Lujinxingia sediminis: one gene and its partner. The protein of the gene in region 2 binds, or shares a complex with, the protein of the main gene of each other region. Links are inferred from orthologs where the notes say so. Each region holds a gene or a part of one and is shown on either strand. Other genes may lie near its edges.

Region 1 (14,430 bases), on a different replicon or contig from region 2:
TCATCGAGCTCCGGCGCAACCTGAATGAAACCATCGCGGCAGCCGGCGCGGGCGGCCAGCCCGGCAAAGAATCGCACGTGGATCTTCATCTCAACCTCCCAGCGCCGACATGCCCGCGGCGGTCACGTGGCCCTTGCGCCACTGATGGCCGGCGGGTTTCTGAAAGACCGCGCGCTCAAAAATCGCCCGCAACGCCTCACGATCGCGCCTACGGGTGGCCTCTTTGAGTTCATGCTGGTCATCGACGGCCAGGCACGCCCGGAGCTCCCCGGTCGACGTCAATCGAAGTCGCGCGCAGGTGTCGCAGTAGGGGTTGGAGATAGGGGTGATAAAGCCCAGGCGGCCCTGCGCGCCCGGGGCGCGGTAGTAGCGCGCCGGGCCATTGCCCACCCTGGCCACATCGGGCACCACGCCGCGCGTGGCCATCAGCTCGGCGATGAGCTCGCTGAGGTTCACAAAACGGCCCGCTTTTGCGTGCAGCGCGCCTTCCCCAATCGGCATGATCTCCATAAAACGCACATCGACCGGGTGGGTGCGGGTGAGCTCAATCCAGCGGTCGAGCTCATCGTCGTTGATGCCGGCCAGAAGCAGGGTGTTGACGCGCACCGGCGCAAAGCCGCTCTCAAGCGCGGCCTCCAGCCCGGCCCAGGCCTTCTCGAAGGTGCCGTTGCGGGTGATCTCGCGAAAACGCTGCGGATCGAGCGAATCCAGGCTGATGTTCACCCGGTCGAGACCGGCGGCCTTGAGCTCGGCGGCCTTGCGCTCGAGCAGGAGCCCGTTGGTGGTCAGCGCCACATCGGCCACCGCCGTCTCCCCCTTTAACATCCTCACCAACTCGGGGAGATCGCGGCGCAACAAAGGCTCGCCGCCGGTGAGTCGAATCTTATCGACGCCCAGCTCGCAGGCCACGCCCACCACAAAGGTGATGTCTTCAAAGGTGAGCAGCTCGGAGCGCGGCGCGCAGGGAAGCCCCTCGGCCGGCATGCAGTAGGAGCAGCGAAGGTTGCAGCGATCGGTGACCGAGACGCGCAACGAACGGTGCGCGCGTCCAAAACGGTCGATGAGCTGCGATGAAGGAAGGGATGAGGTCATGGGCCGACTGCCTGCAAGAGAAACCCGAAGTCGGCGCTCAGTGTAGTGTGGCGAGGGGCGCTGTCCAGTCGTCTGAAGGGCGCGCCGCCGATGTCGGGCTCACATAACCCTAAAAGAGGTCGCCATCATCCGTATCAAGCAACTTCAGGTCGTCTTCGGGGGCGTTTTTGCGCTTCGCCTCGGCGTCTTTTTTGCCTTCGGCGGGCACCCGAAACTCCCCGGAACGATCCCATTCGCCACGCACCGGAAAGCCGGATTTCTCATCAAAAAAGTCGCCCTTCATCGGGCTCGTGCTGCGGGAGTGAAGCGCACCGGAGACGGGCATCCGACCGGCCTGAGCCGGTGAGGCCGCCTCGATCTTTCGTCCCTCGGGGGTGAGGGTGACGAACCTTCCGGCCTGGTTCTCCAGCACAATCGCCAGGCTGACGGCCAGCTCGGTGAGCTCTTCGAGGATCGTCTCATCGCTGAGCGGACCGCGGCGCTTGAGGCGCAGGGTGGCGTCGCGCACCTCCATAGAGTTGGCAAAGGCGGCGGCCTCATCCCAGGCTTTGCGAAGCTCCGGGGCCTGCAGAAGCTCATGGGCCTGCGAGGGCCCCTCGGCCTGCAGGGTGGCGATGGTGGGAGCCTCCTGAGCGTCGGGCTCGCTGACCAGGGTCAGCGTTTTATGCAGCGCTGTGACGAGATCGACCTCGGCCACAAGCTCATAACCCTCGCTCAAAGGGTCGCCCGTGCCCGTGAGCATCAGCGGACAGGCGCGGTGAGAACCCACCAGCCGCTCCACATGGCCGGCCGTCGGGGAGTCGTGTTTGAGGTTGAATTTCTCGGCGATCGCTCGCCAGTACGATTTCGTCTTCATAAGTTCCTGCATGCGCGAGATGTTCTGAAGCACCACAAAGAACGCGGCGATTCCGAAGCCAACAATCACCACGACAACCAGCAGCTCGAAGTTCATAGCGACCTCATCACCATCAGCACTGAAATGTTTATCGGAACCACGTCGCCCCGCAGCCCTGCTCGGGGCCCCTACACAGGAACACAGCGCATGAATCGTGCCGGGAGTCGACGGGCGCCCAAGCTACCAGCGCCCGGGCTCGCCGCAAAGCGGAGGCGGCTGATGGGTTTCGGGTCGAACGACTCAGGTTGACGTCTTGCGCACCAGGAGCGCGACGTTCTCCACGTGGTAGGTCTGCGGGAAGAGGTCGACCGGCTGCACCACCTCCAGCTGGTAGCCCCCGGCGGTGAGCGCCACCAGGTTGTCCGCCAGGGTTTTGGGGTTGCAGGAGACGTAGACCAGCGTGGGGGCGGCGATCTCCAGAATCTGTTCAATCGCCTGGTCAAAAAGCCCGGAGCGGGGCGGGTCGACCACCACCAGGTCGATGGCGTCGCCGCGGGCCTCGATGAACTCGGGGCTGGCCAGCACCTTACCCACATCGCCCACAAAGAAGGTGGCGTTGTCGATCTGATTGTCGGTGGCGTTTTTGCGGGCGTTGTCCACCGCGTCGGGCTGAAGCTCAATGCCGAGCACGCGCTCGGCATAAGGGGCCAGGCAGAGCCCGATGGTGCCCGTGCCGCAGTAGAGGTCGAGCACGGTCTGGGGCCGGTTGGGGCTATCGGCGTCGAGCAGGCCCGCGCGCTCGATAACCTCGGCGTAGAGCTGCTCGGCCTGCAGGGTGTTGGGCTGAAAAAAGGCCCGGGGGTGAATCTCAAAGCGCAGCACCTGCTCGCCAGGCAGGTGCATCTCCTCGCTCAACACGGGCTCGCCATGGAGCAGGGTCTCTTCGATGCGGGTGCGGCTGCCCTTTTCGGCGATGTAGCGCGACCAGTAAAAGGAGGTGATGGGCCGCCCGAGCTCCGAGGCCAGGCGTTGGGCCTCGGCGGCGAAGGCCCGCGCGGCCTGCTCCGCATCGACCGTCTCGGTGCCCAGACGCACCTCGGTGGCCGGGCTGGTCATCAGCTCCACCATCACCTCCCCGGTGCGTTTGCCCTCGCGGATCGTCAGGTTGCGCAGCCAGCCCTCGTCGCGGCGGCTGTGGTAGGGCTCCAGCCCCACCGAGGCACAGAAATGACTCATCGCCGGCACAAAACGCGAGACGAACTCCGACTGCAGGTGGCATTCCTGAAGATTGAGGATCTCGAACTTGTAGCCCGAGGGGTAAAGCCCCAGCGCGAAGTGACGCTCGGCGTCGTCGCCGAAGGTGAACTCCATCTTGTTGCGGTAGTACCAGGGCTCTTCCATGCCCTTGAGCGGGAGCACCAGCCCGGGGTCGAGGCCCACCCGCTGAAAGTTCTCTTTGATCAGGCGCTCTTTGATGGCGAGCTGATGGCGGTAGCGCATCGACTGCAGGGTGCAGCCGCCGCAGCCCTTCTGGGCCTCTTCGCGGGTACCAAAGTGGCGGCAGCGGGGCTCGATGCGCAGCTGCGAGGGCTCCAGGATCTCCAGCAGGGTGGCCGAGGCGCGTTTGCGCCGCGTCTTATCGATGCGCACGCGCACCCGGTCGCCGGGGATGGCCTTGCGCACAAAGACCTCGTAGCGCTTCTCCATCTTCTGCGGGCCGATGACCGTCTCGACAAAGGCGACGCCCAGGCCCCGCTCGTTCATTTTGTCGATGGTCAGCTCGACCTCATCGCCGTGTCGAAATCCCCGGCTAAGCTCCAGAATCATGTGTTTTGCTCTCTTCAGACGTGGAAGGCTCAAACACGTCGAGCGCCTTATTCGATGCGCTTCGACGCGATGGTTTTAAATTAAAATAGCAGTGTCGGGCAGTCCGGCACGTGATTTCGTTTTGAACGCGCCCTGACATTCGCTGTGTCGAGGTGTCCGCCGGTTGAAGCTCCTTTGTCAAAGCGCTCAACGCGTCATGCCCCGTCTAAAAGAGGTGAGGGATTCCCTTCGACGCGTGTCTCGCTGGATGAACGAGCCACGCCATTTTCTTCGACGGGGCTCGTTGCGTTTCAAACAGGGGCGTCACTTGCTTCGTAACACCTCTTTTATCCGGCGAAAGGCATGCGATTCGCTTCGTGAAAGCTATGTTCACCGGCGAAAGCCATCACGCTCGCCTGGCGAAGGCTATTTCAACCGGCGGAGACCTTGTCGCTCGCTTCACGAAGGCTATTTCAACCGGCGGAGGTCGCGTCGTTCGCTTCGGGACGGATGTTTTAACCGGCGAAGGCCGCGTCGTTCACTTCGACAAAAAATGTTTCAACTGGTGAAAGCCGCGTCGCTCGCTTCGGACCATCGTATTGAGCGCTACGAGGGTTTCTTCGGTCGGGGTAATCACGCGTCGTCCGAGACACGCTCGATGACCTGACCGCCCTGCACGTCAAAAATACTCAAATTCTGGTCGAGCAGAATAAAATCACGGTGGGTGGTGGTGATGAAGACCTGCCCCTGAGTGCGGGCGCGCAAAAAGTCGAAGAGCAGGCGGTTACGCTCCCGGTCCAGCTCGCTGGAGACGTCGTCGAGCAGGAGGATGGGCGCAAAATGGTAGCGCTCTTCCAGGTAGGTGATCTCGGCGATCTTCATGGCGAGCACGAAGGCGCGGGTCTGGCCCTGGCTGCCAAAGGTGCGCACGTCGTGGCCGCCCAGCGTGGTGTGCAGGTCGTCGCGGTGGGGGCCGATCAGGGTGTAGCCGCGCTCGCGCTCGTCGCGCTCGGTGCGCCTTAAGGCCAACTCCAGGGCACGCTCCAGGTACTGCGGGGAGCTTAAGGCCTCGGCCTCATCCAGAAATTCTTCGCCCTCAGCGAGCCAGCTCGGGGCGTAGCGCAGGTCGGCGGCAAGCGAGGGGTCGAAAATTGTCGAAAAGGTGCGGGTGAGCACGGGTCGAAAGTGGGTGATGAAGTCCAGGCGGCGGCGCAGGATCTGGGCGCCGTAGGTGATGAGCTGCTCGTCGTAGACCGCACGCAGGGCGGCGTCCTGACGCGGCTCTTTTAAGAGCGCGTTGCGGTGCTTGAGCACGTCCTCGTAGTGGGTGGATTCGGTGCCAAAGGCCGGGTGGGCGTTGAAGATGGCGCGGTCCATAAAGCGGCGGCGCTCCGAGGGGGAGCCGCGCAGGATGCCGATGTCATCCGGCCCGAAGATCACGACGTTCAGGGTGCCGAAAAACTCAGATATGTTGCGGACTTGCCCCTCATTCAAAAACACCTTCTTGCCGCGCTCGGAGATCTCCAGGCGCACCAGGCGCTCATGGCCTCCGCGCTCCACGCGAGCTTCCAGGGTGGCTTCTGTGCGCTCAAAATGAATCAGCGCGCGGTTGGTCGTGCCGGGCCGAAAGCTCTTCACCGCGCTCAAGAGGTAGATGGCTTCCAGGAGGTTGGTTTTGCCCTGACCGTTGGGACCGGCAATCACGTTAAAACGCGGGTTGGGCGTCAACATCACGTGCTGCAGGTTGCGAAAATCGCGCAGTCGAAGGGCTTCCAGAAGCATCGATGAACTATCCCGAAAAAGTTGGGCTCTATGGCTCAGGGGTGGCGCGAAAACGCGAACGCCCCCGGCGAAGGTCGTCGGAGGCGCGCGCTAACTATCTTTTAAAACAAATTCAGCTGCCAGATACGGAACAACTCCCTTAATTGAAAAACCCTGATTAAAAGGATCAGAGGCGCATGGGCATGACGACGAAGAGCATCTCGTCGCGCTGGGTGTCGCGGATGAGCGTGGGGGAGAGGGTGTCGATGATCTCGATGGAGACCTCGGAGCCGTCGAGCGCGCTGACCACGTCGTTGAGGTAGCGGTAGTTGAAGCCGGCTTTGACAGCCTGCCCGCCGTACTGCATCGGCACGACCTTGGTGGCTTCGCCGCGGTCGGGGTCGGAGGCGTAGAGCTCCAGGCCCTCGTCGCTCAGCGAGATGCGCACGTTGTTGGTCTTGGAGCTGGCAAAGAGGCTCACGAACTTGAGCGCCTGCTGGAAGACGTCCTTCTCGACCACAGCGCGGTGCTCGCTCTCTTTGGGCAGCACCTGGGTGAAGTCGGGGAAGCTCCCCTCGATCAGGCGCACCGAGAGGCTCATCGGGCCGCTCTTAAAGACGATGTTGTTGTCGATGATGCCAAAGCTGAGCTCATCGCTCTTCGCATCGACGGTGCGCTTGATTTCAGCGAGCCCTTTACGGGGGATGATGATGCCCTTGTTGAGCGCGGCGGGGATGTCGCCACCGGCGTCGAACTCCTCGGGCTTCGTCTCGATCTTGGAGAGACGGTGGCCGTCGGTGGAGACCATCAGAAGCGTCTTCTCGTTGGTGACCTTGAAGAAGGCCCCGGTGAGGTTGGCGCGAGCGTCGTCGGTGGAGACGCTGAAGAGGGTCTTCTCGATCATGTCGAGCAGGCGACGGGTGCCAATCGGGAAGAGCTCCACCCCGGCGATGTCGAGCAGGTGCGGGAACTCATCGGCGTGGGTGCCGACGATGCGGCAGTTGACGTTGCCGCTCTTGAGCTTGGCCCAGTGGTTCTCCTCGGTCTCCAGCGAGAGGGTGTCTTCTTCGAGGTTTTTGACGATGTCGAAGAGGCTGCGGGCCTGCAGGGTGACCTTGCCCGGCTCCAGCACCTCGCACTCGCAGGAGGTGGACACGGAGATGTCCAGGTCGGTGGCGTGCAGGGTCAGCGTGTTGCCCTCGGCCACCAGGAGCGCGTTGGACAAAATGGCCAGCGTGCTGCGGTGGCTGACGACGCCTTGAAGTTTGAAGAGCTCGTCGGTGAGCGTCTTGCTGGAAATGCGAATCTTCATGGAGCGCGTCTCCGCGGAGAGGTTTGGGTTTTTATAAATTTCCCGGCTCGTAAGCCCTGACAATCCACCACAGGTTGAGGAGGGTTTCAAGTGGCAATCGCCCTTGTAACTCGCGAGCTTGCGCCCCTTAGAGCCTCAGGAGTTTTCCACAGTCACGGATCTTCTACCAAAAGACAAAAAAGGTTTGGTGTGTTTGAGGTACGTAGAAGAAGTAGGGCCTGTGGAAATGTGGAGAGCAGCGCTAAAGCACCTGAATACTTCGAGTATTTATCCACATTCGGATCGGGGAAAGGCTGTGGGAGATGTGGGGAGAATCTGAGAGCCGAGTTTGCCCCAGGTTTTCCAGTTGTGGATTAACAGCTTTAACACAGGGTTTCTCACAGAGTTTTCCACAGGGCTCTCTCATCAAGGTCGATCGCTTAAGGATCAAATAGCTCAGATAGGGGGGGGAGTCGGGTGCGTTTTGACGTTCGAGAAGGTCGTGCGATGGCGAGGCGGAAGGTTCGGTGAGCGGGCGTTGTTTTCCTCTCAGGACGTAGGTGTGGGGTGCCGATGCCACCGCAGCGCGACACGATGCGATGGTGGGCGAGTGGCTCGGGGCCCTGATGATGATGATGGGAGCGCCCTCATGGTGAGTGGGGGCCGCTTCGAGAGAGCTGCGGAGGTTGAGATGGTGACACAACGAGCAGGCCAGGGGAGCGCGTCTTCGATCCACGTGAAGGAGGAGCAACACCAGGGCGAAGCGCCCTGCGAGTACCGCCGCCGCGCGCGGGAGCACACGATCTTTGGCGGGGCGATGGGGGCGTTGAGCGTGGCGGGGCTTGCGGCCTTTGGCACGGTGATGTGCCCCTTATGCGTGGTGGCCGCGCCGGCCTTTCTGGGGAGCGCGGCGTGGAACGCGCGCAAGGCCCGCCAGAAAAAGGGCGATGATCCGGGCTATGACGGCAACCTGCGCCCGGGCGACCGGGTGGAGTTTTAGGCCCTGCCTGCGCAGCAGCGGAGCGCGCTGAGCAGGCCAGAAACATCTCCATGATCAGATAACGCCCCCCTCCTTTTCGAGTTCTTCCCGCGTGATGGTGAAGACCGAAGTGCAGGGGGGCGTCGTTCTTTTCAAAACGACTCGCCGCAAAGACTCACGCGTCGCCACGCGCCGGAACGCCCATCGAAAGGGGGCTGATGGCAGGAGCGCGTGTTGGCGCGGACGTGCCTTCGAAACACAACATCTTGTGGTTGACCACGGGGGGGATCCACTCTATGTGGTTTGCGTGCTGGTGTTTCGCGAGATGATCGCGACACCGAAGAGGGAATCCGGTGAGACTCCGGAGCTGCCCCGCAGCGGTATTCGAGAACGACCCCCACCAATGGCACTGGGCTTGAGAGCCTGGGAAGCGGTGGGCAGTAGGTGCCTTTTAAAAGGGCGCGCTCGAGAGCCCGAAGACCTGCCAGCGCCTGGCGCCGGGGAGACATCCCGCGCCAGTCCGACTCGGGAGCTTTTAGAGAGGTGAGCGTTAAGACGCCCTCCAAAGCCCCATTTCGCTCGCGGGAGCGCTGGTCGACTTTGGAGGAACTTTTGGGGTCAGGCGCCCGAGAGCTCTGAAGAGGTTGGTCGTTCCCGCGTATGACCCGAGCAGCGAGGGATGAGAGATGACCACCACTTCTGCAACACTGCCAGAACAGAGCGACGAGAATGAGGGGGGAAAAGACGAGGGAGGGATGCGTGTCGTCAAACGCGACGGCACCTATGAACGCGTTGACCTGGAGCGGATTGTCGCCGCGATCAGCCGCTGCGCCCGGGGATTGTCCCGGGTCGATCCGACGCGGGTGGCGGTGCGCACGATCGGGGGGCTCTTTGATGGGGCGTCGACCCGGGAGCTCGACGATCTTTCGATTCAGGTCGCCTCGTCGTTGATGTTGGAGGAGCCGCAGTACTCGAAGCTGGCCGCGCGACTGCTGGCGCAGCGGATTGGGGATGATCTGCAGAGCGAGGGGATCACCAGCTTCTCGCGGTGCGTGGAGCGGGGCTATGAGGTCGGGCGCTACAACGCGCGGCTCAAGGGATTTGTCGAGGCCCATCACGAGGAGCTCGACGCGCTCATCGATCGCAGCCGCGACGCGCATTTTGAGTATTTTGGGATCAAGACGCTCTACGATCGCTACCTGCAGCGGCATCCGGAGAGCCGGCGAGTGATGGAGGCGCCGCAGTACTTCTTTCTGCGGATCGCGTGTGCGCTGAGTGAGGATATGGCGCAGGCCGAGAAGCTCTACGCGCTGCTCTCCGGGCTGGAGTATCTGCCAAGCTCCCCGACGCTTTTTAACGCCGGGACGTCATTTGAGCAGCTCTCCAGCTGTTTTCTGCTCGACTCCCCGGCCGATGAGCTTGAGGCGATCTACCAGCGCTATACCGATATCGCGCTGCTCTCGAAGTTCTCGGGGGGCATTGGCACGGCGTTTCATCGGGTGCGATCGAGGGGATCGCTCATTAAGAGCACCAACGGGAAGTCCAACGGGATTGTGCCCTGGCTCAAGACCCTGGATGCGTCGGTCTCGGCGGTTAATCAGGGGGGTAAGCGCAAGGGGGCGTGTTGCGTGTATCTGGAGCCGTGGCACGCCGACATCGAGGAGTTTCTGGAGCTTCGGGATAACACCGGCGATGAAGCCGCGCGCACCCATAACCTGAATATCGCCAACTGGATCCCGGATCTCTTTATGCGACGGGTGGAGGCCGATGAATCCTGGAGTCTCTTTGACCCGAAGGAGGTGCCGGAGCTTCCAGATCTCTATGGGGAGGCCTTCGATCGGCGCTACGAGCAGGCCGAGAAGGAGGGGCTGGCGGTGCGCGAGCTGCGAGCCCGTGACCTCTACGGGCGGATGATGCGGACGCTGGCGCAGACCGGCAACGGGTGGATGACCTTTAAAGATCCGAGTAACCGAACCTGCAATCAGACCGCCGAGGAGGGGGCGCGCGTTCACCTCTCGAACCTCTGCACGGAGATCATCGAGGTGAGCTCGGCTCAGGAGACGGCGGTCTGCAACCTGGGCTCGATCAACCTCGCCAGGCACACCCTGAAAAACGCCGAGGGGGAGGTGGTTGTCGACTATGAGAAGCTGGCACAGACGGTGCGCACCGCGGTGGTAGGCCTGGATCGGGTCATCGATCTTAACTACTACCCGATTCCATCGACGGCGGCGTCCAACGATCGGTGGCGTCCGGTGGGGCTGGGGTTGATGGGGCTTCAGGATGTGTTTTTTCAGATGAAGATCCCCTTCGACAGCCCGAAGGCGCGAGCGATCTCGAAGCGGATCTCTGAGGAGATCTATTTTCACGCCCTCTCGACCTCCGCCGACCTGGCCGAGGCCCACGGGGCGCACGCCGCGTTTAAAGAGACGCGGGCCGCGCGCGGCCAGCTGCAGTTTGACCTGTGGGGGGTGAGCCCCGAGGAGCCAGCGCGCTGGGAGGCGCTCCGGGCCCGGATTCAGAAGGTCGGGCTGCGCAACTCGCTGCTCTGCGCGATTGCGCCGACGGCGACCATCGCCTCGATCGCCGGGTGCTACGAGTGCATCGAGCCCCAGGTATCCAATCTCTTTAAGCGGGAGACGCTCTCGGGGGATTTTGTTCAGGTCAACCGCTACCTGGTCGCCGAGCTCCAGGAGCTGGGGCTGTGGGATGAGCGGATGCGCGCGCGTCTCAAGAACTCCGAAGGTTCGGTGCAGTCCTTTGAAGAGCTGCCTCAGCAGCTTCGGACGGTCTTTCGCACGGCCTGGGAGCTCCCGATGCGCTCGCTTATCGGGATGGCCGCCGAGCGCGGCGCATTTATCGACCAGAGTCAGTCGCTCAACCTCTTTATTGAGAGCCCCACCCTGGGACAGCTCTCCTCGATGTACCTCTACGCCTGGAAGTGTGGCCTGAAGACGACCTATTACCTGCGCTCGCGTCCGGCCACGCGAATCACCAAGACGACAGTCGAGGTGCCTCAACGCGAGGCGATTGCCTGTTCGCTGGAAAACCCCGAGATCTGTGAGGCCTGCCAATGAGTATTCAACGACCCGACAATCTGCTGGATCCGGGCTTTTGTCTGACGCTTCGCCCGATGACGTACCCGAGTTTTTACCAGATGTATCGCGACGCGATTAAGAACACCTGGACGGTGGAGGAGGTTGATTTTTCGAGCGATGTCAACGATCTGCGCGACTCGCTCACCGAGGCCGAGACGCATATGGTGCAGCGGCTGGTGGCGTTTTTTGCCACCGGGGACTCGATCGTGGCCAACAACCTTGTGCTCAACCTCTACCAGCATATCAACGCGCCGGAGGCGCGGATGTATCTGGCCCGGCAGCTCTATGAGGAGGCGCTTCACGTCCAGTTTTACCTGACCTTGCTCGACACCTATGTGCCGGATCCTGAGGAGCGTCACGAGGCGTTTGCGGCCATTGAAAACATCCCCTCGATTCGGGCCAAGGCCGATTTTTGCATGCGTTGGATGGACTCGATCGAAGGGCTCGACCGGCTGGAGACACGGGCGCATCGCCGGCAGTTTTTGCTCAACTTGATCTGCTTTGCGGCGTGCATCGAGGGGCTCTTCTTCTTCGGGGCCTTTGCCTACGTGTATTTCATGCGTTCGCGGGGGCTCTTGCACGGGCTTGCCGCCGGGACAAGCTGGGTGTTTCGCGATGAGAGCGCCCATATGGAGTTTGCCTTCGAGGTGGTGCGCACGGTTCGCCGGGAGGAGCCGGAGCTCTTTGACGAGGAGCTCAGCGCTGAGGTGCAGACGATGATCCGGGAGGCCGTCGACTGCGAGGCGCTCTTTGCCGAGGATCTGCTCGGAGGTGGAGTGGCCGGGCTCAGCGTGGAGGATGTGCGCGCCTACCTGGAGCATTGCGCCGACCAGCGCTTGCGCACCCTGGAGATGCCCGAGATCTTTGGCACGAAGAACCCGCTGAGTTTTATGGACCTGCAGGACGTTCAGGAAGTGACCAACTTCTTTGAGCGCCGCGTCTCCGCCTACCAGGTCGCGGTCGAGGGGGAGGTTAAGTTCGACGAAGACTTCTGATCCGAGTGCCGAGCGCCCCAGGACGACGCTGACGGCGTCGATAGGGATTCGCGGTAGCGTTGCTACAGCTTCATCCCTATCTCCTTGTCAGGCGTCGCCCTGGATGCGCTCGGATCTTTGGGTTTGCGTCGGGTTGGGGGGGCGTGCGGGTTGTGGATAGGTGGTTGGGTGGTTGGGTGGTTGTGGAGCGCCGGGGTTCGCGATGTGGGGCGATTCGTGAGAGCGGCTGGATGCGCTCGGGATTTCGGGTTCGCGTCGGGTTGGGGGGTGTGCGGGTTGTGGTTGGGTGGTTGGGTGGTTGTGGGGCTTGGGGGGGACACGATGTGGGCGATTCGTGAGAGCCGCTGGTGGGGCGCGTCCGAGCACGAGTACGAGTACGAGCACGAGTACGAGCTACCAGTACGAGTTCGAGCGCGATCTCGATCAGCGCTCGGGTGCCAGGCGTCGCTCTGGATGCGCTCGGGTTGGGGGGGTCGCGAAGAACGCATCAAAAAACTCAGTCGGCGGAGCTGTCGTTCATATTCTCCCGCGTGTCTCTGGACTCGTCCTTCTTCTCCTCCGAGTCTTTTTTCTCCTCGGAGGGGGTGATGGGCCCGCCACCGCGGCCCTGTCGACTGTTTTCGCGATCTTCGATGCCGACGGGTTTTTCGCGATCGGGGAAGGCGCCGGCCAACATGTCCACGCCCTCCTGGGGCTCGGCCATATCGATGAGCACGGCGCGTTCCTGGCGAATCTGGTTGGTATCCAAGTTCAGGGCCTCGTCGCGGGCGACCAGCAAGGTCTCATCGAGCTCCCCGTCGGCGTTGAAGGACCAGGCCAGCATGGGGGCGCCTAAGGGGAGCTCGTCGCCTTCGGCTCCGACGTTGCCGGTATGCCAGAGGTGATAGGTCTTGCCGTAGCTGTTGATCTTGCTCTCCATCAGCGCATTTTCGGCGGCGTCGGGGAGCCCCGGGGCGACGAGCTGACCGGAGAGAATCTCGTAGTTATGGGGGTGCCAGTACTGCTTCTCCTCCTGGGGGAGCTGCTCGTAGAGCACCGAGGAGATGATGTACTCCACGCCGTTTAAGTTGGCGTCGCTGCCGTCGCTGTCGAAGATGGCGCACTGGGCAAAGTCCTCGTTGACCTGGCGGCAGAAGTGATGGGCCTCCATCTGGATCGAGGGGTCGTCGGCCATGGGATGAAAACCCACCAGATGAATGTCCAACGCCGAGGGGGCGCCGGCGCCCTGAAGCACCTCGGCGCTGGCCCCCACCGCCCGGGTTTCGGCGCTGGCCTCGCGGCCCTGAGGCGTCACGTTGGGGCTGCTTGAGGAGCAGCTCACCATCAGCATCAGGGCCAGAGAGAGGCAGCTCACACTCCAGAGCTTGAGCCAGGTGATGTGTCGGGGCGAAGAAGCGACGGGGTACGACCTACGACTGAGCGGATGTTTCATTCAGCTCCTCCCAGAGTAATTGGATGGTCGGGTTAAATGCCGAGCGCCCCGGGACGACGCTGGCTGTGTCGTCAGGGATTCGCGGTAGCGCTGCTACAGCTTCATCCCTGCCTCCTTGCCAGGCGTCGCCCTGGATGCACTCGGGTTTTTGGGCACGCGAAACGGCGTGGCTGCGCCCTATCAAAGACATATGACTGCGGGTTCAAACCTGTAACCACCGCCTTTTCGTGTGCAATAAATTCGCGGAGTTAAGGGGGAAGAGTCGATTTACCTGAATAGAACGCGCGCTAAAGAGGCTGAGTTGCGGATCTGGGTGCCGAGAAGCGCAGCTAAGGGGTCTGAGTCGCCGGACTCGGGTGCCGAGAACCCGAGCTAAGGAGGCTGAGTTGCCATTCTGGGTGTCGAGAGCCGGAACTAAGGGGGGCTGAGTTGGGGATCTGGGTGTCGAGAGTCGGCGCCAAGGAGGCTGAGTTGGGGATCTGGGTGTCGAGAACTGCAGCCAAGGGGCCTGAGTCGCCGGACTCGGGTGGTGAGTGCGCCAGCTAAGGAGGCTGAGTTGCCATTCTGGGTGTCGAGAGCCGGAACTAAGGGGGGCTGAGTTGGGGATCTGGGTATCGAGAGTCGGCGCTAAGGAGGCTGAGTTGGGAATCTGGGTGTCGAGAACGGGAGGTCAGGGGGCCTGAGTTGGGGATCTGGGTGTCGAGAACGAGAGCTAAGGGGTCTGAGTTGCCGGACTCGGGTGGTGAGTGCGCCAGCTAAGGGGCCTGAGTGGCCGGACTCGGGTGGTCAGTGCGTCACCTAAGGGGCCTGAGTCGATGGACGTATTGATAAAAAACGCCAGCTCGGGGCTCCGAGCTGGCGTTTGTGGGGGCGGATATGAGGAGTCAAGGGGGGCTTAGCTCGGTTTTGAGCGCGCCGACTGAAACACGAGATAGAGCACCGGCAGCACAATGAGGGTGGAGAGGGTGGAGGTGATCACGCCGCCGATGACCACGGTGGCCAGAGGGCGCTGCACCTCGGCGCCCACCCCCGTGCTGAGCGCCATGGGAATGAAGCCAACCGCTGCGACGAGGCCCGTCATGATGACCGGGCGCAGGCGCACCATCGCCGCCTGGCGTACCGCCTCCAGGGTGGGGAGGCCATC
Region 2 (14,339 bases):
CGACAAAGGGGAGGTCGGGTTGTTGCGCGTGAAGCGGGTTGAGCCAGGCCAGGCTGAGCGCAAGGAATGCGATCGTCGTCAGCACAAAGCCCAACGTCGGGCGTGACTTTTGAGGCTGAGAGTCGAACATAGATGCCGGGCCGTCGACGGAAGATCATCGGGGAGGTGAAGGTTTCGTCATCGCGAGCGTCAATGTACGTGGCGACGCTGCATTCGTCACCTGCGCTGCTCCCCCCTCGTTCCGGGGCTTCAGGTGGGGCTGGTGGTGGTCTGAAGCCTGCGGTTGCCTGACCCACCCCCTGCTGTTATAACTCCGTGCTGTCCACAGACTTTCGCGCGACGTGTCGCGATATCCATTTTAGGAGATACCCCATGAAAATCGCTCGTTTTTTCGCCGTGTTGCTGGTCACGCTGTTGCTCTCGTCGGTCGCAGTCGCTCAAGGGGCGGTGCAGAATGAGGAGTTCGGCGTGTCGGTTACGCCGCCGAGCGCCTGGGAAGTCAACGCCGATGATGACAAGGCCGTCGCCAACTTCAAGCACGCTGAAACCAGCAGCCAGATTCAGGTCATCGGCACCAAGTTGATGAGCCAGGATGTGGCGGACGTCTTCTTCAGCACCTTCCACAAGACGCTGACCGAGTCGAGCTTCGAGCAGCAGAGCAGCGCGGCTTCGACCATTGGTGAGCGTGAAGGCAAGCTGAGCAGCTACGCCTACACCCACTCCGGTCAAACCGTGAACGTGCTGGTGTTTGAGTTTCTGCGCGAAGGCACCGCCTGGCTTGTGATCGGTTACATGCAGGACAGCGAGGCGCAGAACCTCCGCGGCGACTTCGATACGGTGGTCTCCTCGATGAGCTTTGAGGCGGCCGAGTGAAGCTGAGTGTTGCCAGCTTGAGCAGGCCCGCCGCTCTATGGAGCGCGCGGGCCTGTGTCGCTCTGGCGCTCGTGGGGAGCGTCGTGGTGGGACCCGGCTCGGCGCGCGCTCAGGAGGACGAGGGGGCGCTGAGGGAGGGCACACAGCCAGTCGCCCCGCCTCGGGTGCAGCAGGCCGAGGGCCTGTCCCGCTCCTCGGCCGGGCGAGTGGCGCAGGACGCCATCGAGGCCCGGGCCGAGGCGGTCACCCTCGAGTCGATCGGCGCGCGTATACGCCGCCCCTCCGGGTGGGTCATCGTGGCGTCCGGCCCCGGCGCGGTGGCGACCTTTCGGGCCAGCGGCGACAGCGAGGCGCAGATCGAAGTGCGCCTCAGTGGTGAGATCCTGGTGGGGCGCGCCGAGCGCTACGCCCAGAGTTTCCAAAACCAGATCCAGGGGGCGGGCTTTCGGGTGGAGACCGCCGAGCGGGATGTCGTCTTTGGAGGCAGCACCGGCGATTTGATCACCTACGGGGTCGACGCCGATGGCGAATCCTACCGCCTGATGACCTGGCTGCATCACCGCGAGGAGCAGATGTGGGTCTTCTCGCTCTTCTGTCTGGAGGGACGCCTGGAGGCCTATGGCGAGGTCTTTGAAGAGCTTATTCTCGCGATGCAGTGGCATGCGGAGGCCCCCGATGCGTCGGGCGGCGAGTGAGCAGGCCGAGGAGTATGAGCAGGAGGGGGGATGCCGGAATGTGCGAGGGCATCGGCGTGTGGGCGCAGCCTCCTGACGCCTGCTCGGCGTTCGGGGCGGGCGCAAAGGTGCAGACGTGTTCGTCGCGATCCCCGTTGACTGCGCAGGAAAAATGGGTGGGGCAGTCCGCCTCGGAGATGCAGGGCTCCGAGCAGTAGCCGGTGCCGGTGGGCGCGTCGTCGAGCACGCAGAAGCCCGGGCAGTGCATCAGGTCAAAGGCGCAGTAGTCGCCGGTCTGGCCGCGGTGCGGGTCGCACACGCCCTCCTCAACGCAACTGCCGGCCTCGGGGCAGTCGGAGTCGCGGGAGCATTCGCGGCCCTCGGCGGGGAAGAGGGCGCAGAGGCCGAGCTTGTCGTCGGCGCTCAAGACCCGCTGGCGGCCGTCGCGCAGGTAGGCTGCGCTCATCGACGCGGCGTTATGCGCCAGGGTGTGCGAGAGTCCCAGGACGTGGCCGAGCTCGTGGGTAAGCACGGCCTGCAGATCGACTGCGGGGCGCTCGGGCTCGGCAAAATGCTGGAAGGGATCGGGGGCTGAGCGCCAGACGACCAGCGTGCTGTTGAGGGTGATGCTGGCGCGCTCGTCTGGCGAGGCCGCGTAGGAGGTCCAGGCGATACGCCCGGCGTTGGGGCCGGAGCCCGGCTCAAAGTTCACCTCGACCGCCTTTACTTCGCTGGCCGACTCGCCATCCCGCACCTCGGTCTCAAAGGCGACCTGCGCGCAGCTGACCGCGTTCCAGGTGCGCGCCGATGCCGCGATGGCGGCGATGACATCGGCGCGCGCTACGCCCTCGGGAAGCGGGCCTGTGAGGCGAAGGGGCAGCGGAAGGTGTGCGGACTCGGGCGCAAAGCCGTTGAACTCGGCGTGGGTCGAGGGGGGAAGGTCGGCCAGGGGGCGGGGAGGGGAGCTGTCGGTGGCGATCCAGCGAAGCTCGGCCGCCGCGGGGAGGGGCGCGAGCGAAGCGAGCGCGGCCAGTAGCGGGACCAGCAGCGGGGCGTTCACGCGCAGGGCTCTGGCGAGCGCGCCGGACATGGTCATTCTCCCGGCGCGCTGTCTTCGACGCGCTCAATCTCGGCGTGCTCGCGCAGGCGTTGCAGCAGGGCGCGGCGTTTGGATTCGAGCAGTGCGCGGTTGGCGCGCTCACGCAAGAGCGGCTCCACCTCATCGAAATCGCGCACACCGGCCTCACGACGATCGTGCACGCAGTACACCGTCACGCTGCTTCCGTCGGGCGCGGGTACCACGGCACTCTGCGCCGGAGAGTCGCCCTGGCCGAAGAGCCGAAAGCCGGCTGCGGCCGGAAGCTGGTGGCGTTGACGCCAGCCCAGGTCGCGGTGGATGGCCTCCTCGGGGAGCGACTCGGTGTTGCAGTGTGCCCGGCTGATACGGGCGACCTGCTGGCGATGCCGCGCCGGCAGGGTCACGCTGCTCACCCGCACCCGGGCTGCGGCCGGACGTCCGGCGGCCACCCGCGCGTAGATCTCGCGCAGCTGCGCCTCGCTTACCGCCGGCTCAGCGGTGGGTTTTGCGATCGCATCGCCGAGGAGCGTGTGTTCGAGAATCATCGCGTCGCGAACGTCCCGGCGAAAGTCACTCATCGAGAGGTTTTCGGCCTTCAGATAACGCTGAAAGGCGGTGGTGGAGCCGAAATGTTCGTCGACGCGCTCCTCCACAGCCAGATCGATGCGTTTGGGCGAGATCTCCACGGCGGCCTGATCGATATGCTGGCGTAAAAGCTCGTGATCGATAAGGCGGTCGATGACCTCGTTGCGCTTGATCTGGCGAATCGCCGGGTTAAAGGGGCGACGCGCGTGGCGGTAGAGCTCATCGATGCGGTCGAGGCGTCGCTCCACCTCGATGGCGTGGATGGGCACCTCGTTGACCCTGGCGACAACCCGTGACGCCTCCACTCCGGCCGCAGCCCCGGGCGCGTCTGCACCACCCGGGCTCAACGCGCCCGACGCCTCCGCCGAGATCTCGGTGGGGGGCTCGCTTACGCCCGGATCGCAGCCCAGGAGTAGGACCGCCAGCAGCAGGCTCAGCGTCTTCAAGCTCAGGTTGTGCACACGATGCTTCATAGAGGCGTCTTACAGGGAGTGGCCGGGGCTCGCAACAAGGGCGTGTCGCATAGAGAGAATGCCGCTGATCGCCCCGCGCATTCCCCGGCCGGGGGGGAGCACGCGCGCTTCGACGTCAAAAATCTTCGCGAGATTTAGATCCATTGCGCGTTGACCGCGTTTGCACCGGGGAAGGCTTTGATGATCGCAGCTCCCCGGTGGGCTGCCCCGACCGATAAGGAGAGGTCATGAACGCAACGCAGGTCGCATGGATCGTGCTGGGAGTGGTGGTGGGGCTGACGGCGGGGCTTACGCAGGCGCGGCTCCTTCAACATACCGAGACGGTGGTGCCCGCGCTGGCGACAGCCGCTGGCGAGGCGTTGATGACCCCGGTGACGTCGCTTGAGACGATCCCGCCGGTCGACGAGAACCCCACCCTCACCCTTTCGGCCGAGCTGGCCCACACTCAGGTACTCGCCGAGCGTGAAGCCGAAACCTACCTCGATGTGCAACTTCAGGCCGGGCAGGCCCGCGCCGAGCGCCGCCCCGGGCTCAATGTGGCCCTGGTGCTGGATCGCTCCGGCTCGATGGACGGGGAGCCGATGGTGAAGGCGCGCGACGCGGCGATCTCCTTTGTGGAGCGCCTTCAAGAGGGCGACCGCGTCAGCGTGATCTCCTTTGGGGCCGGACCCCGGGTCGATATGCCCTCGACGCGGGTCGATGCGCGCAGTCGGGCGGAGGTGATCGCGGCCATCGAGCGCATCGAGGCGACGGGGGCCACCCACCTGAGCGGCGGGGTGGAGGAGGCCTCCGAACAGCTCCTGGGCGCGCGGCGGGAGGGCTCGGTCGACCGCATGATCGTGATGACCGACGGGCTTCCCACCGCCGGACTGACCGGAGATGAGCAGCTGCAGCGCCTGGTGCGCGGGGTGCGCTCCCGCGGGATCTCGGTGACGACCCTGGGCTTTGGCACGAGCTATAACGCCGATCTGATGGCTTCATTGGCCGAGGAGGGCGCCGGCAACTACAGCTACATCGCCCGCGCCTCCGACTTTGAGCAGGCCTTCACCGAGGAGCTTGACGCCCTGGCCGGCACGGTCGCCACCGGCGTCACGCTCACCCTTCTGCCATCGCCCGGAGTGCGTTTTGAAGAGGTCTACGGCATGCCGGTGGACGTGGGCACGGGGGCGCTGAGCCTGGGGCTGGGCGATCTTCGCGCGCAGACCACCCGCCGGGTGATGGTGCGGGTGACCACCCGCGGCATCCCGCTTGATGGTAAGGCGGCCATCCGCGCCATCCTCACCTACGAGGATCGCGTGGCCGAGCGTCCCGTTGAGAAGGAGATGATCGTGGAGGCTACGACCACCCGCGATGACGTCGCCATGGTCTCAAGCCTTCGCCCCGAGGTGATGGCGCGGGTTCAGGAGGCCATCGCCCTGCGCACCCTGCGCGAGGCCACCCGAGACTACGCCCGCGGCGACCAGGACGGGGCCACCCGGCGTCTGGCCCGCGAGCGCCGTCGCATGGATGAGGCCGCCGCGAAGTTCGGGCTCCCCGCCGAGGCGATGGGAGCGGTCGCCGACGAGGTCCAGAATGTGCAGTTCAAGATGGAGCGGGCCGCGCCGAACTCGGCCGCCGGCCGCTCGCTGAGCTTCGAGCGCAGTGAGCGCGACCTGGAGCTTGAGCGCGGTGAGGCCGCCCCGGGCCGCTTCTGAGCGTGGGGCCGCTGAGGCCCCCGCGCCCGGAGCCCCGAGCCCCGAGCCCCGAGCACCGAGCGCGGAGGCTTGACCCGCCGGGGTTCGGCCCCCAGATTGTGCCGCGTCAGACGCTCTCTGTACGCGGCATGTTTTGATCGTCCCCAACCCTGTGAGGCCCTATGAGCACCCCGAGCTGGCCAGCCGACGGCCCGATGGAGATCCACAGCCACTCCACCGTCAGCGATGGTACCTTTGAGCCCGAGCACGTGGCCCGGCTGATGGCCGAGAGGGGCGTGGCCCACTGGTCGCTCACCGACCACGACACCACCGGTGGCCTGGAGCGCGCGCAGGCCGCCTGCGCCGAGGTGGGCGTGAGTTTTATCAGCGGCATCGAGATCAGCGCGCAGTCCGAAGGAAAGTCCATTCACGTGCTCGGCTACGGCTTCGACCCCGACGAGCCCCACCTCGCCAGTTACGCCGAGACCATGGAGGTCGCGCGCCACGAGCGCATGGCCGAGATGGTCGAGCGGGTGCGCGCTCTGGGGTTGGAGGTCACCCTTGAGGATGTGATGGCGCAGTCGATCCAGGGCAATGTCGGTCGCCCCCACCTTGCGCGTGCGCTGCACGCCCGGGGGCTTGTCGACACCCCTCAGGAAGCTTTTGATCGCTGGCTGCGCGCCGACGGGCCCGGTTATGTGCCCATGGCCTACCTCTCGGTGGATGATGCGTTGGAGCTGATTCAGGGGGCCGGCGGCATGGTGATTCTGGCGCATCCGGGACGCTACACCACCATGGTCGGACACCTGGACCGCTGGCGTGAGGCGGGGCTCTTTGCCCTGGAGGTGCGTCACCCCTCGCACGACCTGGCCACCGAGCGCCGTCTGGTCGACGTGGCGCAAAACTACGGCCTGATGATGAGCGCCAGCAACGACTGGCACGGAAGCCTCCCCGACGACATCGAGCGCCTGGGCCGCGTGAATTTCAGTCCAACCTGGCGAGACGCGTTTTTCGATCGTCTGGCGCAGACGACCTGGGCCCATATCCAGGGCTGGCGCTGACCGCCTCACCTTCGCTTTCGAACCCTTTTTCGACCCGCGCTGACTTCTCCCGGCGCGGGTCTTTTTGATCGACACGCTAGAAAAAAAGTTCGAGCTGCTGGGGCAGATGGTCGTAGTCGTGATCCAGGCGCACCCCCACGCCCAGCAGGCGCACCTGACGCTCGCTGCGATCGAGGGCCTCGGCCAGTAGCGGGGCGTAGCTCTCAAGTGTGGGTTCGGTGAGCTCGGCGCGCTCGACGGTGGTCTGACGAAAATCGTCGAATTTCACCTTCACGAAGAGCGCACGAATCGGCGGGCGCTTCTTTCGGCCCAGACGCCGGTGCAGGCTCTCGACCAGGGCGGGCAGGCGCGCGGTGCACGCCGCCAGGTCGGGAAGGTCATTGGCGTAGGTGTTCTCCACGCTCACGCTTCGCGCGATCCGCTCGGTGCGCACCGGGCGATCGTCGATGCCCCGGGCCAGCTCGTAGAGGCGTTTTCCGCGTTTGCCAAAGCGACGGATGAGCTCGGCGAGCTCAATGCGCTGGAGGTCACCGCAGGTCTTGACCCCCATGTCGTGGATGCTGCGCGCGGTGACCTTGCCCACGCCGGGGATGGCCTTAACGGGAAGCTCCTGCATAAACGCCCCGATCTGATGGGGGGCGACCACCGCCTGGCCGTCGGGCTTGTTGATCTCGCTGGCCACCTTGGCCAGAAATTTGTTGATCGACACTCCGGCCGACGCTGTGAGTCCGGTCTCCTCGAAGATCGCCTCGCGGATCGCCCGCGCGCACAGCGTCGCGCTGCCGCTGTGGTGCGGGGTGTGCGTCAGATCGAGAAAGGCCTCATCGAGGGAGAGCGGCTCGATCTGGTCGGTGTAGCGCTCAAAGATCGCGCGGATCTTCTGACTCTCCTCCCGGTAGACCTGCATGCGCGGCGGCACGATGATCAGCTGCGGGCACAGGCGCATGGCGTAGGCCGACGCGATCGCCGACTTCACCCCGAAGGTCCTCGCCGCGTAATTCGCCGTCGCGATCACCCCGCGGCGCTGCGGATCGCCGCCTACCGCGATAGGGCGACTCCGAAGTAGGGGGTCGTCGCGCATTTCTATGGCTGCAAAAAAGCAGTCCATATCGACGTGAATGATCTTCCTCATGGCCTCTTTCGCCTTACTCTCGGCCGCGCTCCGCGTTGGGAGGGGCTCTGCGCCCCCTTTTGTAACAGGCTTGAAACGCTTGAGAAAATCTTAACTCCCCCTTTGACAAGTCCGCGCTCTTTTCTCTATGAGGGCCGCGGACGGCAGGTCCACCCCTCACACTCTTTTCCATCCAGAACATCCTATCGGGAGGTCGTACATGCAGTACGTCAATCGCAAGTCCCTGGTTGTCTCGCTGGTTCTTTCCCTCGCTGCCTGCGGCGGCTCTGAGATTCAGGCCGAGCCCGCCCCGGAGCTGACCATCGAGTCGATCGAAGCCGGCGACGTCTGCGCGTCGGGCGGCATCATCGTCTATGTGGACGGTGTGGAGAGCGCCACGGTCTGCAACGGCACCAACGGCAACGATGGCGTTGATGGCACGGACGGCGTCGATGGTACCGATGGCGAGCCGGGCACCGACGGTGTCGATGGCGCCGATGGCGACGCTCCCAACGTGGTGGTTGAGGCGATTGAGCCCGGCGGTGTCTGCGAGGCCGGCGGTCAGGAAGTGCGCGTGGAAGCCGCCGACGGCACCGTGCTCAACACCGCCGTGATCTGCAACGGCGTCGACGGCATCGACGGCGAAGCCTCCTCCCCCACCGTGATCATCGGCGAAGCGCAGTCCTGCGACTTCGGCGGCGTCTCGGTGACCATTGGCGACGGCGACCCCTTTGAGGTCTGCAACGGCGCTCCCGGTGCCGATGGCGCAGCTCCCTCGGTCAGCGTGGGAAGCCCCGCCAACTGCGACTTTGGCGGCGTCTCGGTGACCATCGGCGACGCGGCCCCCTTCGACGTGTGCAACGGCGCTCCGGGGGCCGATGGTCAGCCGGGCGCAAGCCCCACCATCGATGTCACCCCCATCGCCGCCGGCGGTGCCTGCGCCGATGCCGGTGGCTACCTCATCACCATCACCGACGCCGCCGGCGCGGTGGAGACCGCCACGGTCTGCAACGGTGCCGACGGCGAAGGCGGTGGGACGACCAACCCCGATCCGGTGATGACCATCAGCGAGTGCATGATTGTCACCGACGCGGTGACCACGCCTGAGGGCACCGCGGCTGACGCCGACGGCCTGGTCAGCGTGGAAGTCGATGGCGTGGGTACCGACGTACCGGCGACCTTCGTGGCTGAGCTGGGCTACGGTGATGTGGGCGCCGACCCGGGCACCTGGACCTACTCCGAAGGCATCGCCGACGCCACCGGTGAGCTCCTTGGTGAGTTCGGCACCACCATCGCCGCCGGCGACTACGGCTTTGTCTGGCGCGTGGCGCTCGACGCCGGCGACGCCTGGACCTACTGCGGCGTGAACGGCGTGATCGGCACCTTCACCCCGGCCGACGCCGGTACGTTGACGGTGACCGGCCAGACCGGCGGGGAACTGGTGACGGTTGCCGCGTGGGACTTTCAGGCCGGGCTCGACGCCATCGAAGGTACGGGAAGCGGTGAGTTTTTCCGCAATGGTGTGACTGAGACGTGTGACGTTGTCTCGGGTGGGCAGTGGCGCTGCTCCGGGTTCACGGGCGGGGCCGACTTTTTTGATGTCGACGGTGTGACGCCTCTGGTTGATGAGTATTTCCGGTTCGAGGTCAACTTCACCAGCTTCAGCAACATCAGCATGGTGGCTAATCTTCGGGCGACCAACACCGGGCCCCGTAAGTTGCAGTTTGCCGCAGAATACGCCGATGGCTCGCTGGTTTTTGCTGACTTGCCCTTCGTGAACACCTCCGGGGACAGCACGATCACGCAGACGTTCGAGTTGCCGCCCACAGATGGTACGGCAGGGCCGGTTGCCTATCGTGTGTATCCCTATGACGCGGGTGCAACGACGGGGAACATTCGCTTTAATGAAGTGACCTTCTCCGGCACCGCGCTCTAATTCGCGTGGCACCGGCCTTCTGAAGGTCAGTGATTGAAAACCCCGGCGAGTCATCGCCGGGGTTTTTTGATCAGGTTTTTCGTTCTGGGAGGGGGTCGGGTTTGGGGGGAAAGGGTTTTTGAGAGGTCGCCAGGCCTGAAAACCGGGAGGTTTCTGGCGGGAGAGGGTGTTCAGCCCCCCACGGGCCGGGAGGTTTCTGGTAGGAGAGAGGGTGGGACACCCCCTTGAGCCAGGAGTGGTCTGGCTTCGGAGGCTTAGCGGAGCTCCGAGGTCAGAGGGCCTCTGGCTCTGGAGGCTTAGCGGAGCTCCGAGGTCAGAGGGCCTCTGGCTCTGGAGGCTTAGCGGAGCTCCGAGGTCAGAGGGTGTCTGGCCGGGGAGGGGGTCGGACACCCCCCCGGGCAGAGGGTGTCTGGCCGGGGAGGGGGTTACTCCGCCGGCGCTTCCGAACCGTCGTCTCCGAAAAGCGCGTCGGCGGTGGCCACAAAACGCGCCTCCACCTCCTCGCCGGCCCGCAACACCGAGGGGAGCGCACCGGGGCCGCTCTCGGCGTCGGCCGGGATCAGCGCGCCGCCGGGCAGGATATGCAGCTCGCTCTCAAGCACATCACCCTTGAGCGCGCGCACGATCATGGTGCGCGTGGCCTCCACCTCAAGCTCGGGCAGGGCGTAGCTCATCATCGCCGCGGCCGCCACACGCCCCTGGCGCACCTCCACCTTGAGCTCGGGCTGGCCGGTGCGCGGGCGCTCTCCGGGGAGCTCAAACTGCAGCCCACCGAGCATCCGCGGCAAGAGCGCGCGGCCGGCCAGATCGGCCTCGGGGCCTTCGAGCTTGCCATCGCCGTTGACGTCGAAGCGGGTGAGCAGAAGCCCGCTGCGCGCGCCCGGGGCCTCGGTGTAGAAGAGGGCCACGTCGACACGATCCTCAAAGACCTGCACGAGCACCTGACGCTCCGCGCCGATCTCATGGGCGTAGGAGGGCGAGGGGCCGAGGGTGAGGCCCGAGAGTAGACACAGGCCGAGAGCCAGCCGGAGCGCCCCGGTGGCGCGCCGGCTGGAGGGTGGGATGGGGCCACATGAAAAACATGAAAAATTAATGACCATGGCCCCAGTGCTCGAAGATCAGGCGCACGTCGCGCAGGTCGCCCTGGGTGCGATCGATGGGCGTATGATGCTCATGCAGGTGCAGAGGGACGCTCTTGGCGTCGAGCCGTCGCTCGCCGAAGGGCACATAGTCCCGCAGCGCGCCGGCCATCTGCGCGGCCTCGAAGGTGCCGTCGACGCAGCGGGACGGGGCAGGGTTCGGGGGCTCAAACTCCGTGCGGCCCTCGCCACTGCGATCGTCGATGACCCAGATGGGGTTGGTAAAGGCCAGAGGGCGAACCTCCCCGGTCTCGGTGGGGCTTAAGCCTTCGACCGCGCCGCCAAAGCCAAAGGAGCCGGCCAGCGAGCCCAGCGCGGCCTCGAAGTCCACCTGGGGAATCTCCTCGGGCATCACCACCGGGAAGAGGTTGGTGTCGCCGGAGGCCTCCATCACAAACCAGGTGTCGCCGTCGAGCTCCAGCGTCACCGAGTCGCTCCAGCTGCCCTCCTCGCCAAGCTCAATCGTGCCCTGGTAGACGACCTCCCCGTTGGCCACGATCTCAAAGCGCTCCACGCCCACCCAGTCGGCGGCGTGGGCCTGCAGATCGAGGGTGATCTCACCGGTGGTGCTGGTCACGGTCGAGCCCAGGGGCTTGCCGCCGACCGACATGGCGATGAAGGGGCCGTTGGTGACCACGTTGTTATGGTTCTGCAACGCGTCGACGAGCTGATCGGGGGTCATGGCCTGGGCATCGTTATGGCCCACGTAGAAGTAGTTTCGGGGGTAGCCCGGCTCCGGATCGCCGGCGGAGGCGGCCGAGTGGCTGTCGGAGTTGCCGGTGGCCGTGTAGCGACGGTAGGTGCCGTCGGGGCGTCGGGTGTTGAGGAAGGTGTACCAGTCGTCGAGCCCGCCGGGGTAGGCGACCTCATCGCCGTCACACAGGATCACGCCGGCCTCATCCGGGAGCGCCTCGTACTGCTCCTCGGTGAGCTGGTCGACGATCTCCTGCGGAAGATCCACCTTGTCGACCGGCATGCGGTAGTGACGAAGCAGGTGCACGCGCTTGCCGTTGTAGATCTCGATGGCGTCAAAGTCGTCGGAGAAAGTGGACTCGTAGGTGCCGTCGTCGTTTCGCCGCACGAAGGCCGGACCGTTGGGGCTGGAGACCGTCGCGATGATCTTGTCGGTTCCCTCGGCGGTGTTCACCGGCAGATCGGCCACGCCGGTGAGCGCGTTGACGTAGTGCTGGTTGAAGTAGCCGAGCAGCGAGTCGCGGGGGTGGTTGACCTGCACGATCGTACGATCGGGGCCGAGGCTCCCGAGCTCGCGCAGCGCGTCAAAGATCTGCTGCGGGGGAACGTCCTGCCAGGCCATCGAGCCGCGGTTCATCGAGGTGATGTCCTGGCGCAGCGGAAACGCGTTGAAGTGACCGGCCTCAAAGGTGGTCAGCTCCAGGCCCACGATCGAGCGCAGGAAGGGTTGAAGGTTGTTGCGGTAGATGTAGGGCATGTAGTCGGAGATGAAGTTGTGGTCGGTAGCCACGACCACGTCGACGCCCTCGGCGGCCACGCTGATGACCCGCTCGTTGTAGTCGAGCCCGCTGTCGATGGAGCCCTGGGCGTGCATATGGAAGTCGCCGTTGAGGTAGCCTTCGACCTTCATCTGGTGCTCGATCGTGGCCTGCACCCGGGCGATGCCGCCGGTGGTGACCTCGATGGCCTGGCTGAAGAGGGAGTACTCGGTGCCGCGTGAGACGTAGGCGGTGTAGTTGCCCGGGCGAAGGTTGATGTGCGCGCGGCCGTCAGCCCCGGCGAAGGTGATGCCCTCGATGTAGCGGCGGGGCGCGGTGTCGCCCTCCTCGTAGTTGGCGAATTCGCTGGTGCGCCACGCCTCACCCACCTCCAGATCGAAGAGGAAGTCACGGGTGGTCTGGCCGGGCTGCGGCGCGTATTCGCCCACGATGGTGAGCTTGGCGGGCACCGGGGAGCCGGACTGATCGACGACGACGAGCTCCACGCGGCCCGAACTCGGGGCCTCGGCACGCAGGTTGAGCGGCTTGCTTCCTACCTCAAAGCTCTTAAAGCCCGAGGTTTCGCCGCTGGCGCGCACCCGGTGGCAGTAGCGTCCGGCGGGAAGCGAAAGCTGGAAGTAGCCGGCCTCGTTGGTGAAGACCTGATTAAAAATACGCGGGCGTGCGCTCTCGGTGGGCGTGCACGCCGCCTCCAGCGAAGCCGCGCCCTCGATGCCTTCGTAGATGAAGACCTGGGCGTGTTCGCCAGCCGGCTCGCCACTGAAGGCGTCGAAGACACGGCCTTCGACGCGCACGGTGTCTTCCTGGCGGATGCGGTAGAGCTCATCGCGCAGGCTGGCCACATCGCCATCGCCCAGGATGAAGTAGTTGGTGAATTTGAAGCGATCCGGGAACTCCGCGCGCTGGGCCACGCAGGTGTCGTAGCGTTCCAGGCATTGCTGGCCCAGTTCCTGGCAGTCGCCACTCTGGCAGTTCGCTTCGATCTCGGCGCAGACCTGGGCCGCGGGGCGCTCCGGATCGCAGAAGGAGGGGGCGAGCCGGGTGGGGAGCTCGTGGGTGAAGACCCCGCCGAAGCCCGAGGCGTAGAAGAGGAAGAGCATGTCGTAGGGGTCGGTCTGCCCGCCGTAGGCCTCGTTCTTATTAAAGACGAAGTTCGACTCGGGGGCGGCGGCCGAGGCAAAGCCGTAGCTCACACCACGTTCGCTGGCGGTGGCCACCAGATCGGTGATGTGGCCCGGAAAGGCCGGCAGATCGATGGGGCGCTGGTAGACCTCTTCGAGCCCAAAGCGCAGGTCAAAGCCCATCTCCGGCAAAAAGATGCTGTTGAGCGCGCCCATCCCCAGGACCATGCCCGTGGGCACGGTGAAGCCGTTGAAGTTGATATCGGGCAGAAACGCCCCGAGCGCGTTGACGATGTCGCGGTTGGGGAAGGTCAGCGAGGCCTGGGCGTTGTTCACAAGCTCGGCCTCCACTTTGACGTGGCGCGCGCCCGGCTCAAGGATGTAGCGGGTGGTGAACCCGACCAGGGGCACCCCGTCGGACGTGGGGATCTCTCCACGCAGGGCATCGGCCAGATCGGCCTCATAGGCGTTGACCATGGCCTGGTTGAAGAAGCGCAGCATGGTGACAAACTCCCCGCCACGCCCGCGCACCTCGATGATCGCCGCCTCGCCATTGGAGCCGTCGTTGACGACCACGATTGCTTCGGGGTCGACGACCTCCAAAAAGAAAGCCGGGAAGAGCTCACCGAACGCGTCGCGCCCGCCACCGCCGAGGGGATCGCCCTGGGCTTCGGGGCGCTTGAGGTCAGCGTCGATAAGCGATCCCCCAAAAATCCCGGAGCCGCGGTTGAAGGTGCGATCCTGGATGACCAGGCGGACCTGGTCGTTCTCCAGGATCCAGTCGCCGACTTCGCCCAGGGCGGTGGGTCCGCCGATGAGCTGGGTGCGGTGGGTGATGCGCTCGGCGCTGGCGTAGGGGGCGGGCCCCTCGTCTTCGCAGCCGCTTAAGGCGAAGCCTGCGGCGATGATGGCGAGGGTCGCCAGCGCGCGGAGCGCGCCGGCGTTGCGAGTGCGGGTGGGGTGGGTCGACAGCATGTTCAGATCACCGGGAATGGGGGAGGGCGCGTCTTACCAGCTGAGCTGAAGGAGCAGGTCGAGGCGGTCGTTGTCGAGGCGGCGCGCGTCCTGCTCGGTGGTCAGGGTGTAGTTGGCCAGCACGCGCACCGGGTAGGTGGGCGCGTTATAGTTCAGGCCGATGGTGTG

What was found.
Region 1: the proteins of dinB (region 2) and dnaN are in contact, whole or in part, in a solved structure (PDB 1OK7), measured with the Escherichia coli proteins. The link is inferred for Lujinxingia sediminis from one-to-one orthologs.

What each region holds. Positions count from the first base shown.
Region 1 is NZ_SADD01000003.1:283,775-298,204, reverse strand. Bases 4,745-7,698 are described here. They hold dnaN (DNA polymerase III subunit beta), read right to left. Parts: upstream 6,807-7,698; coding sequence 5,682-6,806; downstream 4,745-5,681. Other genes in these bases: EA187_RS08870 (hypothetical protein), read left to right, coding at 7,477-7,698; recF (DNA replication/repair protein RecF), read right to left, coding at 4,745-5,515. Outside these bases: EA187_RS08900 (molybdenum cofactor biosynthesis protein), read right to left, coding at 1-89; GTP 3',8-cyclase MoaA, read right to left, coding at 91-1,092; EA187_RS08890 (hypothetical protein), read right to left, coding at 1,202-2,044; EA187_RS08885 (class I SAM-dependent RNA methyltransferase), read right to left, coding at 2,228-3,754; more of recF, read right to left, coding at 4,367-4,744; more of EA187_RS08870, read left to right, coding at 7,699-7,785; EA187_RS08865 (ribonucleoside-diphosphate reductase subunit alpha), read left to right, coding at 8,451-10,838; EA187_RS08860 (ribonucleotide-diphosphate reductase subunit beta), read left to right, coding at 10,835-11,854; EA187_RS08855 (OBAP family protein), read right to left, coding at 12,351-13,184; EA187_RS08850 (efflux RND transporter permease subunit), read right to left, coding at 14,182-14,430. UniProt on the Escherichia coli protein: Confers DNA tethering and processivity to DNA polymerases and other proteins. Acts as a clamp, forming a ring around DNA (a reaction catalyzed by the clamp-loading complex) which diffuses in an ATP-independent manner freely and bidirectionally along dsDNA.
Region 2 is NZ_SADD01000005.1:39,121-53,459, forward strand. Bases 5,522-8,384 are described here. They hold dinB (DNA polymerase IV), read right to left. Parts: upstream 7,550-8,384; coding sequence 6,494-7,549; downstream 5,522-6,493. Other genes in these bases: EA187_RS10590 (PHP domain-containing protein), read left to right, coding at 5,539-6,417; EA187_RS10600 (hypothetical protein), read left to right, coding at 7,749-8,384. Also shown: EA187_RS10560 (mechanosensitive ion channel family protein), read right to left, coding at 1-130; EA187_RS10565 (hypothetical protein), read left to right, coding at 373-873; EA187_RS10570 (hypothetical protein), read left to right, coding at 870-1,568; EA187_RS10575 (matrixin family metalloprotease), read right to left, coding at 1,513-2,637; EA187_RS10580 (SurA N-terminal domain-containing protein), read right to left, coding at 2,640-3,683; EA187_RS10585 (vWA domain-containing protein), read left to right, coding at 3,911-5,377; more of EA187_RS10600, read left to right, coding at 8,385-9,464; EA187_RS10605 (hypothetical protein), read right to left, coding at 9,890-10,564; EA187_RS10610 (CehA/McbA family metallohydrolase domain-containing protein), read right to left, coding at 10,554-14,171; EA187_RS10615 (porin), read right to left, coding at 14,205-14,339. UniProt on the Escherichia coli protein: Poorly processive, error-prone DNA polymerase involved in translesion repair and untargeted mutagenesis. Copies undamaged DNA at stalled replication forks, which arise in vivo from mismatched or misaligned primer ends.